3 regions of the Sinorhizobium sp. P24N7 genome follow, and region 1 is predicted to be linked to each of the others. Evidence: predicted binding sites of a transcription regulator. Region 1 holds the regulator's gene; each other region holds the start of a gene.
What was found. The regulator LexA, encoded in region 1, represses DNA repair genes until DNA is damaged. The targets are predictions, from matches to a motif close to TGTTCNNNNTGTGTTCNG.

Region 1 (4,772 bases):
GCATCGCCTACTTTACAGCACTGTGGAGAGAAAAATGGCGCATCTGATCGGTGGCATCGCCCCTTGGCTCGGGCTGGACAACCACATCTTCGGAACGAACGATCCGGATATTATCTTCGGAGACCCGTTCACGACCGGCAATAGCCTAGGAGTCTCCGAAATCGGCGGCTTCCTGTCTTCGGGGCAGGGTGGCCGCGACAGCCTTGACGGCCTTGGGGGCAACGACACGCTCTTCGGCGACGCTTGGACGATCTCCAATCAGGGGCGTGGTGGCGACGACCAGCTCGACGGCGGCGCCGGCGACGACACGCTGTACGGCGATGCCTTCCAGATCGATGCGATTGATTCCGCTATCGTCGCCGGAGGGAATGATCGTCTCTCGGGCGGCAAAGGCAACGATACACTCTATGGCGATGGCTACGATTGCCTCAGCGGACGTGGTGGAGACGACTGGCTCGACGGCGGCGCCGGAGACGACAGTCTCTCGGGCGACGCTTTCTCCCTGGGCGATTTTTTCGTTGGCGGGAACGATCGACTCCAGGGCGGAGAGGGCCATGACAAACTCTACGGCGATGGCCTCGACCAGGGCGTCGTGGAATCCGGCATTGGCGGCAACGACCACCTCTATGGTGGTTCGGGCAATGACTTTCTCGTTGGAGACATTCTTTTCTCACGTGGCGGCAGTGGCGGCGACGACCTGCTCGACGGAGGCAAAGGCAATGATGTCCTGTATGGCGATGCAGAGGTCGGCGTGGACACCGCGGGTGGGAACGACCTCTTGATCGGCGGCACCGGTAACGATCAGCTCTGGGGTGATGGTCGACTGACCGCAGGCTTCGCGGTCGAGACCGGTGCCGATCAGTTCCTGTTTTCACGAAACAGTGGTCGGGATGAGATCTTCGACTTCGAATTGGACAAGGACGTCATCCAAATCGCTGGCTATGGCTACGACGACTTCGCTGATTTTTTGCCCAACATCGGCAACGATGCTGACGGGAACGCTGTCCTGCAGTTGAATGGCACGGTCGATCAGGTCACTCTGATCGGCATCCACGCTGCCGACCTCAGCGCTGCCAACTTCGTCTTTGCGGGCGCGGAGTTCGCCTTCGTCTGACGCAGGTAAGATTTGTCGGTAACAAAGCTGAATAGGGGTGGTTTTTTGGAGGCCTCGCCCGGAATTGAACCGGGGTACAAGGATTTGCAGTCCTCTGCGTCACCACTCCGCCACGAGGCCTCTACGATTTGCGATTTTCAAATCGTGGCGCGGATTTAGAATGATTGCCCGCAATCCGCAAGAGGGTACATTTGGAATAGGGTCTTTTTTATTCTGTATAAATATGGCTTCGGTTCTGTGGAGGCGTGGCCATAGCGCCCCAAGGCGCAATGCGCCCACTTCTAACGCTTTGAAATTGCGTACTTCCGTGGGAAACGCCTGCACACCTCGTCGGGAGGCTAGTGGTACCGCCGGATGAGGCCGACAAGCCTGCCTTGGATCTTGACCCGATCCGGACCGAATATCCGTGTCTCGTAAGCCGGATTGGCGGCTTCGAGCGCAATAGAGGCGCCCTTGCGACGGAAACGCTTCAGAGTTGCTTCCTCGTCGTCGATCAGGGCGACGACGATATCCCCGGGGGTGGCAGTGCTTCCGTTCCGGATGATCACCGTATCGCCATCGAGGATGCCGGCCTCGATCATCGAATCACCCTTGATCTCGAGAGCGTAGTGCTCGCCGCTGCCGATCATTTCGACCGGTACGGAAATATCGTGCATGTTGTTCTGGATTGCGGAAATCGGCACGCCGGCGGCAATGCGGCCCATGACCGGGACAGCGACCGACGCGATCTCGGCCGGGGGCGCTGGTTTCGGTGCGGGGGGCGGGGCCGCAGGCTTGCCCAGACTGCCTTCGATCACGCTCGGCGAAAAGCCGCGGCGGACCTGCGAAGCGCCGGCATATGCCTCCGGCAGCTTGATGACTTCGAGGGCCCGCGCGCGATTCGGTAGCCGGCGAATGAACCCGCGCTCTTCGAGTGCGGTGATCAGACGATGGATGCCCGATTTGGAGGCAAGGTCCAGGGCATCTTTCATCTCGTCGAAGGACGGCGGAACCCCGGATTCCTTCATTCGTTCATGAATGAACAGAAGCAATTCCTGTTGCTTGCGGGTCAGCATGGCGTCACTCCAGAATCGCGAAACAAATCAAGAACAGAACCTATCTGTTCCATATGTGTTCCGCAAGTGCCTAAAATTCCGTGAATACCGCTTGCTGCTGAATGCCTGTCCGCTTTCCATCCGGCGTGCGATGGCGATCGCTCGGAATCTGGGGGCAGGGGCGTACGCTCACTTACAGCGGCCGGCCCAGTCGCTCGCCTACGCCATGCTAATAGGCAAGCCGCAGTCCGCCCGGCGTAAGAACGTCGAATTCAGGCTCGGGATAGGGCCCGTACCACTGGGTATAGGTCGTGTTGGTCGAGCCTGTGCTGGCGCACCCCGAAAGGGCGAAGAGGGAAAAAATTACGGCTGCCACCAAAGATTTAACAGGCATGTTTTTCTCCACTCGCGGGAGTTGCCCAGACCTCGAACGGGTCAGACTAAAACTTTCTCTCAAATCAGCTTTTTTGGCAAGCGCAGCCGAGCCTCGGCATCGACCGAGCCCTGGCAGCCTGACGTCCGGCATCGGTCGAAGTTGCCCCAGGTAAGTTCTGTCACCTAGGTCTCCGGGCTGAACAAAAGAGGGGAATGGTGGACCGAACGGGAGAAAGTACGAACCAACTATGGCTGGCGGTCGTTGAAATGTCGTCGTGGGTGGACGTCTTAAAACACACGAGCCTACGTTAGGATCATTCGCGGCTCCGGCAAACGCCCCGGCCTCGCCGATAGTGCCGAAGCACATTGCATGCTGGACGCTCCACAAAGTCGAGACGCCGAATCAGAATCGATACCTGTGCATTGCGCAACTCGATCCACGGCCGGCGATCTGCTCGCATCAGAGCTTCCGGACTGACATCGTGATCTACTAGCCTAGAGGATTTTGATATCCATGCGTGGAGGGTCCGGACGCCAGCGGACGCCCCCTCCCACAATCTCGCCACTCGTTTCGGAGTTCACAGCGATAAATTGGACGTTGTGGGTCTCGAGTGCCGTCCGCAGCTTGTCGCTGGCTTTGGCGGTTAGCGGCTTCTTTTCAAGCTCGAAGTCGCTGAGCGCTTTTTGCGTCACGCCCGATCTGTGCGCAAGTTCGAGCTGACTCCACCCGAGCAGGGCTCGGGCCGCACGTATCAGATCAGCCGTCAACAACGTCGCCATGGCGTCGAAAAACCGGCATCCGGCATCCATGTCAATTAATACGTACTGTACGAAAAAAAGACTCTGATTTACGGTAAAAAACACCTATATAAGGACATCGATCAAACGAATCACGGGGCCGACCGCTGCGGTCAGTGCGGTTCCAGCCATCCGGGTTGCGGTGCCCAGGGAGGCCTCAAGGCGAGGTGTTAGATGCAAGACGATTTTTTCAACAACTGGTTCGGCGTTAGCCGAGCCGACCTTGTTGTCCGTTTTCGGTCCCTGGCCGACGACCTGGAAGTTATTGGCGACCGGACGGTCGTGCCGCTTCCGACAGTTCGGCTTGACCAATGGGCTTTGGCAAAACGGACGGTCCCCTGCCTAATTGGCAGACCGAGCGGACACCCGGGGATTGACGACGGGAAGCCGTGTTTTTCCAGCGAGCTCTACTACCTCGACCCGCAAGCCGGTCTCGCGAGGACGTTCTCCCGCTGGTATAGGCTGGGGACGCCACTTGATCCTGCGCACTTCGATAAATGCAACAGGGGCAGGTCATGAAGGCTTGGATTTTTTCAGACCTTCACACCGAGTTTGACGAGAAAGTCGCTCCCTTGGAAGTTCCCGAGGCTGATGTCTGCATTTGTGCAGGTGACATCTGCGACCGAGGGCCGGCGAAGAGCGTCATCTATTTGGGCGTACACGTGTCGCAGTTCATGCCGGTAATTCTGGTCCCCGGCAATCACGAGTACTACCGCAGTTCGATCGTCGAGGGGCTGCAAGAAGCGCTGGACACGGCTTCCGATCGCTTCCCGAACGTCCATGTGCTGAGCCGCCGCGCGGTTACCCTTGGCGGGGTTCGTTTCGTTGGCGCGACGCTGTGGAGTGACTTCAATCTTTACGGCAACATGTCCTGGGCGATGCGTTGCGCGCAGAACGAACTGAACGACTTTCGCAAAATCAAGGTTTCGAAAGAACCGTTCCAGCGGTTTACGTCAGGCCACGCGAGCGGCTTCAATCACTTCGACAAGCACTTTATCCGAACCACCCTTGATGAGCCATACGGCGGCCCGACGGTCGTCGTGACACATCACTCGCCCAGCATATTATCTCTCGCTCCGGAATTCGTCGGCGAACCGTTGACGCCGAGCTTCGTCTCGAATCTCGAGCCCGATATCGCCAAGTACCAACCGATCGCCTGGGTTCACGGTCATCTGCACAATAGAAGCGACTACACCATCGTCGACACCCGGGTGATCTGCAATCCGCGCGGATATCCCGATGAACCGGTCCCCGACTTTGATCCGAGTCTTGTAATCGACCTGGGAGAACGCCGCGATGACTAGGCGTTCCGACAAGCGGTCTCGCTGCCCATGGAAGCTGTCAAAACCGAACGACGATCCTTATGTCACCCTGCCGGTTTTCCTGGCCTATTGCGGTATTGCGGCGGCGCTTCGGCGTTGGAATCGAAAGAACTCGAAGTTCATCGCGAT
Region 2 (4,772 bases), on a different contig from region 1:
TTCTCGCCGTCGACCTGGTGAGCTGGCTGCTGCCGATCGTGCTGATTGCCGTCCTCTCGCGCCCGCTCGGCTTTTCCGTCCTGGTGGTGCCGGTAATCGTCACGACCAATTGGCTCCAGGTCCCGTTGACCTATGCCATGGCGGTACCGGCCGCGTTGCTGCTGGTCATACCCGGCAGCGCCGGTATGGCAGCCCTGTTGTGGCTTCTGCTGCTCGTCGCCAGCTCCGCGCTGCTCTTCCGCCTCTTGCGGACCGTTACCGCCAAGCAGAACCTGCTCGCCGCCGCCCTTGCCGCGATCTTTCTGCTGTCACCGCTGATGATCATGCAGTTCCTGCAGCGCCTGCTCGGCTTGATGCCGGGTTGAGCGGCGGCGTTCGTGAAAGCCCCTCATCCGCCTGCCGGCACCTTCTCCCCATATGATGGGGAGAAGGGACAAGCGGCATGCTCTTCGCGCTCCGTGCAGCCGCTTGCGTGAAAGGTGAACCGAGCGAGCGCCGCTTGTCCCTTCGCCCCGCGTGCGGGGAGAAGGTGGCCGGCAGGCCGGATGAGGGGCTGCTGTTTCCAGCTAGTAATCCACCCGCATGAAGTAAAGCCCGTCCGGCGGGGCGACCGGGCCGCACGCCTTGCGGTCGCGTGCTTCGAGTGCGGTCTGCAGGTCATCCGGCGTCCATTTGCCCTCGCCCACGAGCTTCAGGGAGCCCGCGAAGGAACGGATCTGGTTGTGGAGAAAGCTTTGTGCCGTGGCGCGGATTTCGATGAGCTCGCCCGCACGGGTCACGTCCAGCCGGTCGAGCGTGCGCAAGGGGCTCGTCGCCTGACAGTGGGCCGAGCGGAAGGTGGTGAAATCGTGATGGCCGACGAGGCGCTGCGCCGCCTCGTGCATCGCGTCGTGATCGAGCGGCTTCGGCACCCACCAGGCGCGCCGCGCCTCCAGCGCCAGTGGCGACCGGCGGGAAACGATCCGATAGAGATAATGCCGGCGGATTGCAGAGAAACGCGCATCGAAATCGCCGGGGGCTTCCGCGACATCGAGGATCGACACCCGCTCGCCGGCGAGCGCCAGATGCGCGTTGAGGGCGTTTTGCAGCGTGTACGACTTCCACTCGCGCGTGAGATCGAGATGCGCCACCTGCCCCCTGGCATGAACGCCGGAATCGGTGCGCCCGGCGCCGCGGATCGAGACCGTCTCGCGGGTGAGCGACAGGACCGCCTTCTCGATCGCGCCCTGGATCGAGGGACCGTTGTCCTGCCTCTGCCAGCCGACATAATCGGAACCGTCATATTCGACGGTCAGGCGATAGCGGGGCATCAGGCGATCCTCGCGCCGGCAGCGATGGGCGTGCCGCGCAGGAAATCGGCCGAGGCGAGCGCCTTGCCGCCCGCACGCTGCAATCTCGTCAGCCGCACCGCGCCTTTTCCGCAGGCGATGCTGAGAGTACTATCAAGCACTTCTCCGGGATCACCTTTCCCTTCCGACATCTCGGAGCCAAGCACCTTGACGCGTTCGTGGCGGCCGGCAATGTCGAGTTCGAACCAGGCGCCGGGAAAAGGCGAGAGGCCGCGGATATGGTTGTGCACCTCGGCCGCCGGCCGGGAGAAATCGATGCGGGTCTCTTCCTTCGAAATCTTGGCGGCATAGGCGACGCCCTCTTGCGCCTGCGGCGCGAGCGGAAGCTCGCCGGCCTCGAGCTTGGCCATGGCCTCCGTCATCAGCACCGCTCCGACCTGCATCAGCCGGTCGTGCAATTCGCCGGCCGTCATCGTCTCGTCGATCGGAACCGACTGCGCGAGAGCGACGGGGCCGGTATCGAGCCCCTTGTCCATTTTCATCACCATCATACCCGTCTCACGGTCGCCGGCCATGACCGCCCGCTGGATCGGCGCCGCCCCCCGCCAGCGCGGCAGGAGCGAGGCATGGCCGTTATAGCAGCCGAAGCGGGTGCCGGAGAGTATTTCCTCCGGCAGCAGCAGCCCGTAGGCGACGACGACCGCCACGTCCGCACCGAAATCCCGGAAGGTCTGACGGTCCGCGGCGTCCTTGAAGTTGACGGGCGTCAACACCGGAATGCCGAGGCGCTCGGCAGCCTGATGCACGGAGGATTTCTTGAGGTCGAGGCCGCGCCGGCCGGCCGGCCGCGGCGGCTGCGTGTAGACGGCGGCGATCTCGTGACCCGCCCCGGCGAGCGCCAGGAGCGTCGGCACGGAAAATTCCGGCGTGCCCATGAAGATGATGCGAAGCGGCAAGTGGCGGCCTCCGTCTCTTTCGATTGCCCGTGAGCGGGCGGCGGCTCCAGGTTGAATGCGGCCGCGACGCTAGATCACGATGTTTCAGGCCGGGTCGACCTAAGACATGAACGGATCAGATCGCCTTTGCGCCGCGCGTCTTGGCCGCCTTGGTGAACCTGCGAATCACCATATCTCGCTTGAGCTTGGAGATGTAATCGATGAACAGGACGCCGTTCAGATGGTCGATCTCGTGCTGCAGGCAGGTGGCGAGCAGGCCCTCGGCCTCGACCGCCTGTTCCTTGCCATCGCGATCGACATACTCGACCGTGATCGCGGCGGGTCGCTCGACCTCGGCGTAATAGTCGGGGATCGAAAGGCAGCCTTCCTCATAGACCGAACGCTCCTCGGACGAGCGGACGACCTTCGGATTGATGAAGACGAGCGGCTGTTTCTCCTCTCCCTCCTTCGTCACATCCAGAACCAGGAGGCGCTTCGGCACGCCGATCTGTATCGCGGCGAGACCGATGCCCGGCGCGTCGTACATGGTTTCCAGCATATCGTCGGCGAGCCGGCGAATATCGGCGTCAATGGTCTCCACCGGTGTCGACACCTGGCGCAGAACCGGATCGGGAAGAATGATGAGCGGCTTGATCGTCATGTCGATCCCCATAGCCGATCTTTCCCTCGACGCGCAAGAAAATTGCCAATGCGAAACCCGTGGCGCTCCAAGTGGGAACGACCGGCACGCGAAAATGTATGTTCTCGTTTTGATCTGGTTTTCGCACGCGAATCTGTTAGTCTGCGGCCATGGAGCCCATCCCCTTTTCCTTCGATCAGCCGCTGTTCCTCGTCGGCGCCCTGCCCGTCACGGCCGGCCTCCTCGTCACAGCCGCCGCCCTTCTCGTGGTGCTGTTCTCGGCCATTATGGTGCGGCGCGCCCGTTCGGCTCGCGCGATCGACCGCGAAGAGCAGATGTCGGCGCTCATCGCGGCGCAGACGGAGATGCAGGGACGGATCGCCGCCATGACCGAGGTGCTGGGCGCCCGGCAGGCGGAACTGAACCAGTCGCTCAGCCAGCGCATCGACGGAATGACGCATCGCATCGGCGCCTCGATCAGCGAGCAGACGAAGGCGACGCACGAAAATCTGCGGCGGCTCCAGGAGCGGCTCGCGGTGATCGACAACGCGCAGAACAACATCCAGTCGCTCGCCAAGGATATGGCCGGGCTGCAGAGCATCCTCGCCAACAAGCAGACGCGCGGCGCCTTCGGACAGTCGCGCATGGAGGCGATCGTCGCCGACGGCCTGCCGATGGGCGCCTTCGCCTTCCAGGCGACGCTTTCCAACGGCGCGCGGCCGGACTGCACCATCCGCATGCCGAACGGCCAGCCGCCGCTGGTCATCGACGCGAAGTTTCCGCTCGAGGCCTGGAATTCCATGAGGGACGCGGCGAGCGCCGAACGGCGGCAACAGGCCGCGCAGGCCTTCCGCCGCGACATGGAGGTGCATATCCGCGATATCTCCGGCAAATATCTCCTGCCGGGCGAGACCCAGGATACGGCCTTCCTCTTCGTTCCCTCCGAATCGATCTTCGCCGAAATCCATGAGCATTTCGAAGCGATCGTCCAGAAGGCGCACCGCCAGCGGATCGTCATCGTCTCTCCGTCGCTCCTGCTCCTCTCGATCCAGGTCATCCAGGCGATCCTGAAAGACGCCCGCATGCGTGAGCAGGCCCACCTGATCCAGGGCGAAGTCGTACGGCTGATGGAAGATCTCTCGCGTCTCGATGAGCGCGTACGCAAGCTCCAGGGCCATTTCGCCATGACGCAGAAGGATGTCGAGGACATCCTGATCTCCTCGGACAAGCTGACCCGTCGGGGCGCCAAGATCGAGGCGCTCGAGCTGCAGGCCGAGGGCGATCCGAGACAGGGCGAAAAGCCGGGCGACGGCAGCGGGCGCCCGATGGACGGGCGCATAGGGCAATTGAAGCTGAGAGTGGTTGACGAGGACTGACGGCGTCGGGCACTCTCCGGCAAATGCGTGTGTCGCCCGAAACCCTGCAGCGGTTTGGAATGACGACAGGCGAAAAACAAAGAAGCCGACGGGACGCCTCCACATGATCACTGTTTTTGGATCCATCAACATGGATCTGATCGCCACCACCGCACGCCTTCCGAAGCCCGGCGAAACTGTTGCCGGAATGGACTTTTCCACTGCGGCGGGTGGCAAGGGCGCAAACCAGGCGCTCGCGGCGCGCCGCGCCGGCGCCTCGGTGCGCATGGCAGGTGCCGTCGGCTCCGACGCCTTCGCCGAGGGCGCGCTGGCGCTGCTCAAGGAGGCCGGCACCGATCTCGATCTGACGAAGACCGTCGGCGAGCCGACCGGCACGGCACATATCATCGTCGGCGGCGACGGCGAAAACGTCATCGTTGTGGTCGCCAGCGCCAACGCACGCGTGAGCGAGGACGACGCCGTGAACGCCGTTGCAAGAATGTCTGCTGCCGACACGCTGATGCTCCAGCTCGAAATTCCAGCTGCCTCGGTG
Region 3 (4,772 bases), on a different contig from region 1:
GAAAGGATCGCGAAGCGCGTTTTCGACGATCCGCTGCGCCTCCACCGTTGCCAGCTTGTCCTTCGTCTGACCGACGAATTCCGGCTCGCGAATGAAGACCGAGAGCATGCCTGCCGCGGAGATCATGACATCGTCGGTGGTGACGATCGCAGCGCGCTTGTTCTGGGTGAGCTCGGCGTAGTTCTTGAGCCCCTTCGTCAGCGCAATGCGCAGGCCCGCCTCGTGCGTTCCCCCTTCGGGTGTCGGGATGGTGTTGCAGTAGGAATGGATCTGCTGGTCGCCACCATACCAGGTGACCGCCCATTCGAGCGAACCGTGGCCGCCGGACTTTTCCGATTTGCCGGCAAAAATCTCGCGGGTGACGGTGAATTCCTTGCCGAGCGTGGCGGCCAGATAGTCCTTGAGGCCGCCGGGAAAATGAAACACGGCCCTGTCCGGGATTTCCGAACCTTCCGGCAGGAGCGCCGGATCGCAGGACCAGCGGATTTCGACGCCGCCGAAGAGATAGGCCTTGGAGCGGGCCATTCGGAAAAGCCGCGCCGGCTCGAAGCGGGCATGCGGTCCGAAGATCTGCGGGTCGGGGTGGAAGCGGACCCTGGTGCCGCGCCGGTTGTGTACGTCACCCAGGTCTTCGAGGCCGCCCTGCGCGATGCCGCGGGAGAAGCGCTGGCGATAGAGCCGCCGGTTGCGTGCAACCTCGACTTCAAGGTCGTCCGACAGTGCGTTGACCACGGAAACGCCGACGCCGTGCAGGCCGCCGGAAGTCTCATAGGCCTTGCCGTCGAACTTGCCGCCCGCATGCAGCACCGTCATCACCACTTCGAGCGTCGACTTGCCGGGAAATTTCGGGTGGTTCTCCACCGGGATGCCGCGGCCGTTGTCGGTCACCGTCAGGTAGCCGTCGGCGTCCAGGCTCACATCGATGAAGTTGGCGTGCCCCGCGACCGCCTCGTCCATCGAGTTGTCGATGACTTCGGCGAACAGATGATGCAGCGCCTTTTCGTCCGTCCCGCCGATATACATGCCTGGACGGCGCCGGACCGGCTCCAGACCTTCCAGCACCTCGATTGCCGAAGCGTCGTAGTCGCTGCCGTCGCTCGTCTTGGGTGCGGGGCGCGGCGCTTCGTTACCGGCGACGGGGGCCGCGGGCTTGCGTGGCGCGGCATCCGCCGGCTTCGGCTGTTGGGGCATAGCGGAAAAAAGGTCGCTGCTGTCGTCCATGAAGCGTTCAGATCGTTCCTGTCTAAGTGTCGGCTAGGCCATAGCAAGACCGCGGCGCGGCCGCCATCCTTTGTCGCGCGAATCACCGGAATTCTGCCAGAGTCTCGCCGGAAGAGCGAACAAAAGGCGAATTTCGATGCCCCGGAGGAAGAAATACCCTTTAATGAGCCAGATTTGCCGCGCCAGTGTTGCTTGGCCGAGGCGCCGGTGGCAAGGCATGCGCCGAACGAGGGAGCCGATCGGGTGTCCATGTCCACAATTCTTTTCTCCATACGGCATCTGATCGGCGCACTTCTTTTTGCGAGCCTTGCCGTTTCCGCAAGGGCCGAACCCCTTGAGCCCTACAAGGATGCGCTTTTTCGCTATAGCAAACTGCTTCACGAGGCGGATGGCGGCGACTTCCGCGTTGTCGATTACCAGGAGCTCCGCGACATCAACGAGCGCGACCAGATACCCGAGCGACGGGTGAAGCGCGCTTACGTGTCGCTCGGTGTCAAGAGCGTCCAGGTGAACGAGACGCTCGCTCTGGGAGAGCGGGGGCTTGACGTCACTCGCGTCGGCCCCGATCGCGGCGCCGCATTCACCGTGATCTTCATCCATGGTCGCGGCGGAGACCGCCGTCTCGGTGCCAATGATTTCTCGTTCGGGGGCAATTTCAATCGCCTCAAAAATCTGACTGTCGTCAATGGCGGTACCTATTACGCTCCAAGCGTCAGGTCCTTCGATGCTGCGGGCGTAGCGGATATTTCGGCTCTGATCCGTTTCGCCGCGGAGCGCTCCGGCGGCCGGCCGGTGGTCCTTTCCTGTGCCTCCATGGGAAGCTTCATCTGCTGGGGCATAGCCCGCCAAGAGGCGACCGTCTCGGCCCTTGGCGGCATGATGATCATGGGCGGTCCAGCCGACCCCGACTTTCGCAAAAGTGCCGCCTACGGGGCGCGGCTGCCGATATTCTTCAGCCACGGCAGCCGCGACAGCGTCTATCCGGCCGAGTCCCAGATCGCGTTCTATCGCAGCCTCAGATCGAAGGACTATCCTGCCCGCTTCGTCCTGTTCGAAACAGGTTCGCATGGAACTCCGATCAGGATGACGGACTGGCGAGAGGCGCTGAACTGGATTCTCGACCGCTAGATCACGATGTTTTTAGGTCGGGTCGACCTAAAAACATGAACGTGATCGATTCCAAGAAGTTGGAGCGGGATGCGGGCGGAAAACCGCACACACTTTTCCTCACCCCGCTCTAGACTAACGCGATCGGTTGTGGAGTTGACGGCGGCAATGAGGATGGACGATTCCGAGAACGCAGGGCGGTTTGGAAACCGCTCTCAACCGACCGTTTCACCCGATGACTACGAGGACGGCATGAGCTCGGTGGGCCCCATGGCGTTTCTTCCCGTGGGCAATGGCCTGAGCTATGGCGACGTTTGCCGCAATGAACTTGGGACCCTTATCGCAAGCAGGAGGCATAACCGCATCCTGTCTTTCGATCCGGGAAGTGGGACCATTCGCTGTGAGGCCGGCGCTATCCTTGCCGACCTGCTCGCGCGCGCCGTCCCGCACCGCTTTTTTCTTCCCGTGACGCCGGCGACGGGCCTCGTCACCGTCGGCGGCGCCGTCGCCAACGACGTCCACGGCGGAAATCACCATGCGCGTGGCTCCTTCGGCAATCACGTCCGGCGCCTGACCCTGCTGCGTTCGACGGGCGAACGCCTGGTCTGCTCGCCCGAGGAGAATGCAGAGCTCTTCGCTGCGACGATCGGCGGCCTGGGACTGACCGGGCTGATCCTCGACGTCGAGCTTCGGCTGATGAAGGTGCCGTCGCCGCATGTCCAGCGGCACGTGCATCGCTTCGACAGCCTCGATCGGTATTTCACGCTGGCCGAACGAGCCGAAGAGGAACACGAGTATTTCGTAGCCTGGCTCGACCAACTCGCGACGGGACGGCGCATGGGGAGGGGCGTGCTGTTCGCCGCGGATCACGCCGACGGCGCTTGCGAATATCCTGACGTCCCGAAGGGGCCGAGGCTCGCCGTGCCTTTTTCTCCGCCCTTCAGTCTGTTCAACAGCGTGACGCTGAGACTGCTGAACGAATACCGCTTTCGCAAGCGCGACCGTGGCGAGACCGTGTCGACGGAGACGTGGACTTCCCACTTTCACCCTCTCGACGCGATCGGCGGGTGGCGCAGGCTCTACGGGCGGCGTGGCCTCTGCCAGCATCAAAGCGTCTATCCCGTCGCGACCGCGCCGGAGACGACGGCGCGGTTGCTTGAAACAGCCCGCCGTGCCGGTCATGCGTCCGTAGCGACGAAGCTGCAGCGTTTCGGTGACATAGCCTCCCCGGGGCTTCTCTCCTTTGCGAGGCCGGGCTTCACCCTGACCATGGACTTTGCCAATCAAGGCGAGGCCACGGTCAAGCTGCTCGACGCTCTCGACGAGATTGCCGCTATGGCCGGCGGTGCGGTCAATCCGTCCCAGGACGTCCGCATGAGCCCGGCCGTTTTCGAAGCATCATTTCCCGCCTGGGAAAGACTGGAGGCACTGCGCGATCCGGCAATGGTCTCGGACTTCTGGCGGCGCACGGCTTTGGCGCCTGGGCAAACCTAGCGCTTCTGCCCCCTTATGTTCATGTCGAAGTCCACGACATTGGAGTAAATGGGCGTCCCGACGGTCATGCCGTAGGGCGAGCGGCGGATGCTGCCGCGGATCGTGAAGGAAATCGACCGTCTGTTCCAGTCGGTGAGCCTCACGTCGAAACGCTCCTTGCGGCTCTTGCCGCGGGCGGTCAGAACGCCCTTGATCGTTGCGGTGTCCGGGCCGGTCTGGCTGACGCCGGTAGAGTGGAAGGTCACGGTCTTGTGGTTGGCCGCATCGAACACTGCGCTGGAGCGCAGGAAGTCTTCGATCCGGCGCTCGGTGGACTTCACGCTCTCCGGAAAAAGCGTGAATTCCACGGAGGATCGGCCGATGTCATCGCCATCGATCCGGAATATGCCCGAGAATTTAGTGAAGCTGCCGGCAATGCCGCCGCTGCCACCCACTTGTCCGACGCTGAACTGAATACTCGAGGAGCTCGCGATGCGGTAGTTCCCGGCAGCATTCGCAAGTGCCGGCGCTTTTGCGCCCTCAACCGGCGTCCCTGCGAGGCCAAGGGCGAGAAGCGAAAGCGGCAGGGCCACTGCCATGGACTGCTTGCCTGGGCTGGTCATATGCGTTTCCTCTCGACAACGGTGTCGTCCTTTTCAGAAGTGTTGACGGTGCTGCCGGTGCGCGGCATCGGCCCGGAGCGAAGCATGCGGATGAGCACCAAGTCGCGCCGCCCGAGATGGTGATAGAATGCTGCCGCCGCGTGGATTGCGACCAGGCCAAGCGTCACATAGGCGAGCGTTGCATGGGCGAAGGCCCAGAACGCTTCCGAAGCCTCGGATTTCGGGAGCGGCAGATGCGGAATGACGATCAAGTTGAAATAAAAGCTCGGGATCGCCAGCGTGGAGACCGACACGACCGCCCAGCCGGACAGTGGCACGAGGAGTGCGAGCGCGATGAGCGACAGATGC

Region 2: a site for LexA is predicted at 2,985-3,002, ahead of ACFHWW_RS01130 (DNA recombination protein RmuC). Genes of this name have one in related genera too.
Region 3: a site for LexA is predicted at 1,337-1,354, ahead of parE (DNA topoisomerase IV subunit B). Genes of this name have one in related genera too.

What each region holds. Positions count from the first base shown of each region.
Region 1 is NZ_JBHMIW010000014.1:42,195-46,966, reverse strand. It holds gene ACFHWW_RS23210 (calcium-binding protein) at 35-1,114, shown strand; tRNA gene ACFHWW_RS23205 (tRNA-Cys) at 1,161-1,234, opposite strand; gene lexA (transcriptional repressor LexA) at 1,453-2,169, opposite strand; gene ACFHWW_RS23195 (hypothetical protein) at 2,378-2,542, opposite strand; gene ACFHWW_RS23190 (helix-turn-helix domain-containing protein) at 3,019-3,291, opposite strand; gene ACFHWW_RS23185 (metallophosphoesterase) at 3,837-4,625, shown strand; gene ACFHWW_RS23180 (AAA family ATPase) at 4,618-4,772, shown strand, end outside.
Region 2 is NZ_JBHMIW010000001.1:242,644-247,415, forward strand. It holds gene ACFHWW_RS01110 (hypothetical protein) at 1-365, shown strand, start outside; gene truA (tRNA pseudouridine(38-40) synthase TruA) at 567-1,310, opposite strand; gene fmt (methionyl-tRNA formyltransferase) at 1,310-2,245, opposite strand; gene def (peptide deformylase) at 2,361-2,885, opposite strand; gene ACFHWW_RS01130 (DNA recombination protein RmuC) at 3,035-4,240, shown strand; gene ACFHWW_RS01135 (ribokinase) at 4,344-4,772, shown strand, end outside.
Region 3 is NZ_JBHMIW010000013.1:190,987-195,758, reverse strand. It holds gene parE (DNA topoisomerase IV subunit B) at 1-1,221, opposite strand, end outside; gene ACFHWW_RS22830 (alpha/beta hydrolase) at 1,414-2,349, shown strand; gene ACFHWW_RS22825 (FAD-dependent oxidoreductase) at 2,497-3,822, shown strand; gene ACFHWW_RS22820 (YceI family protein) at 3,819-4,424, opposite strand; gene ACFHWW_RS22815 (cytochrome b) at 4,421-4,772, opposite strand, start outside.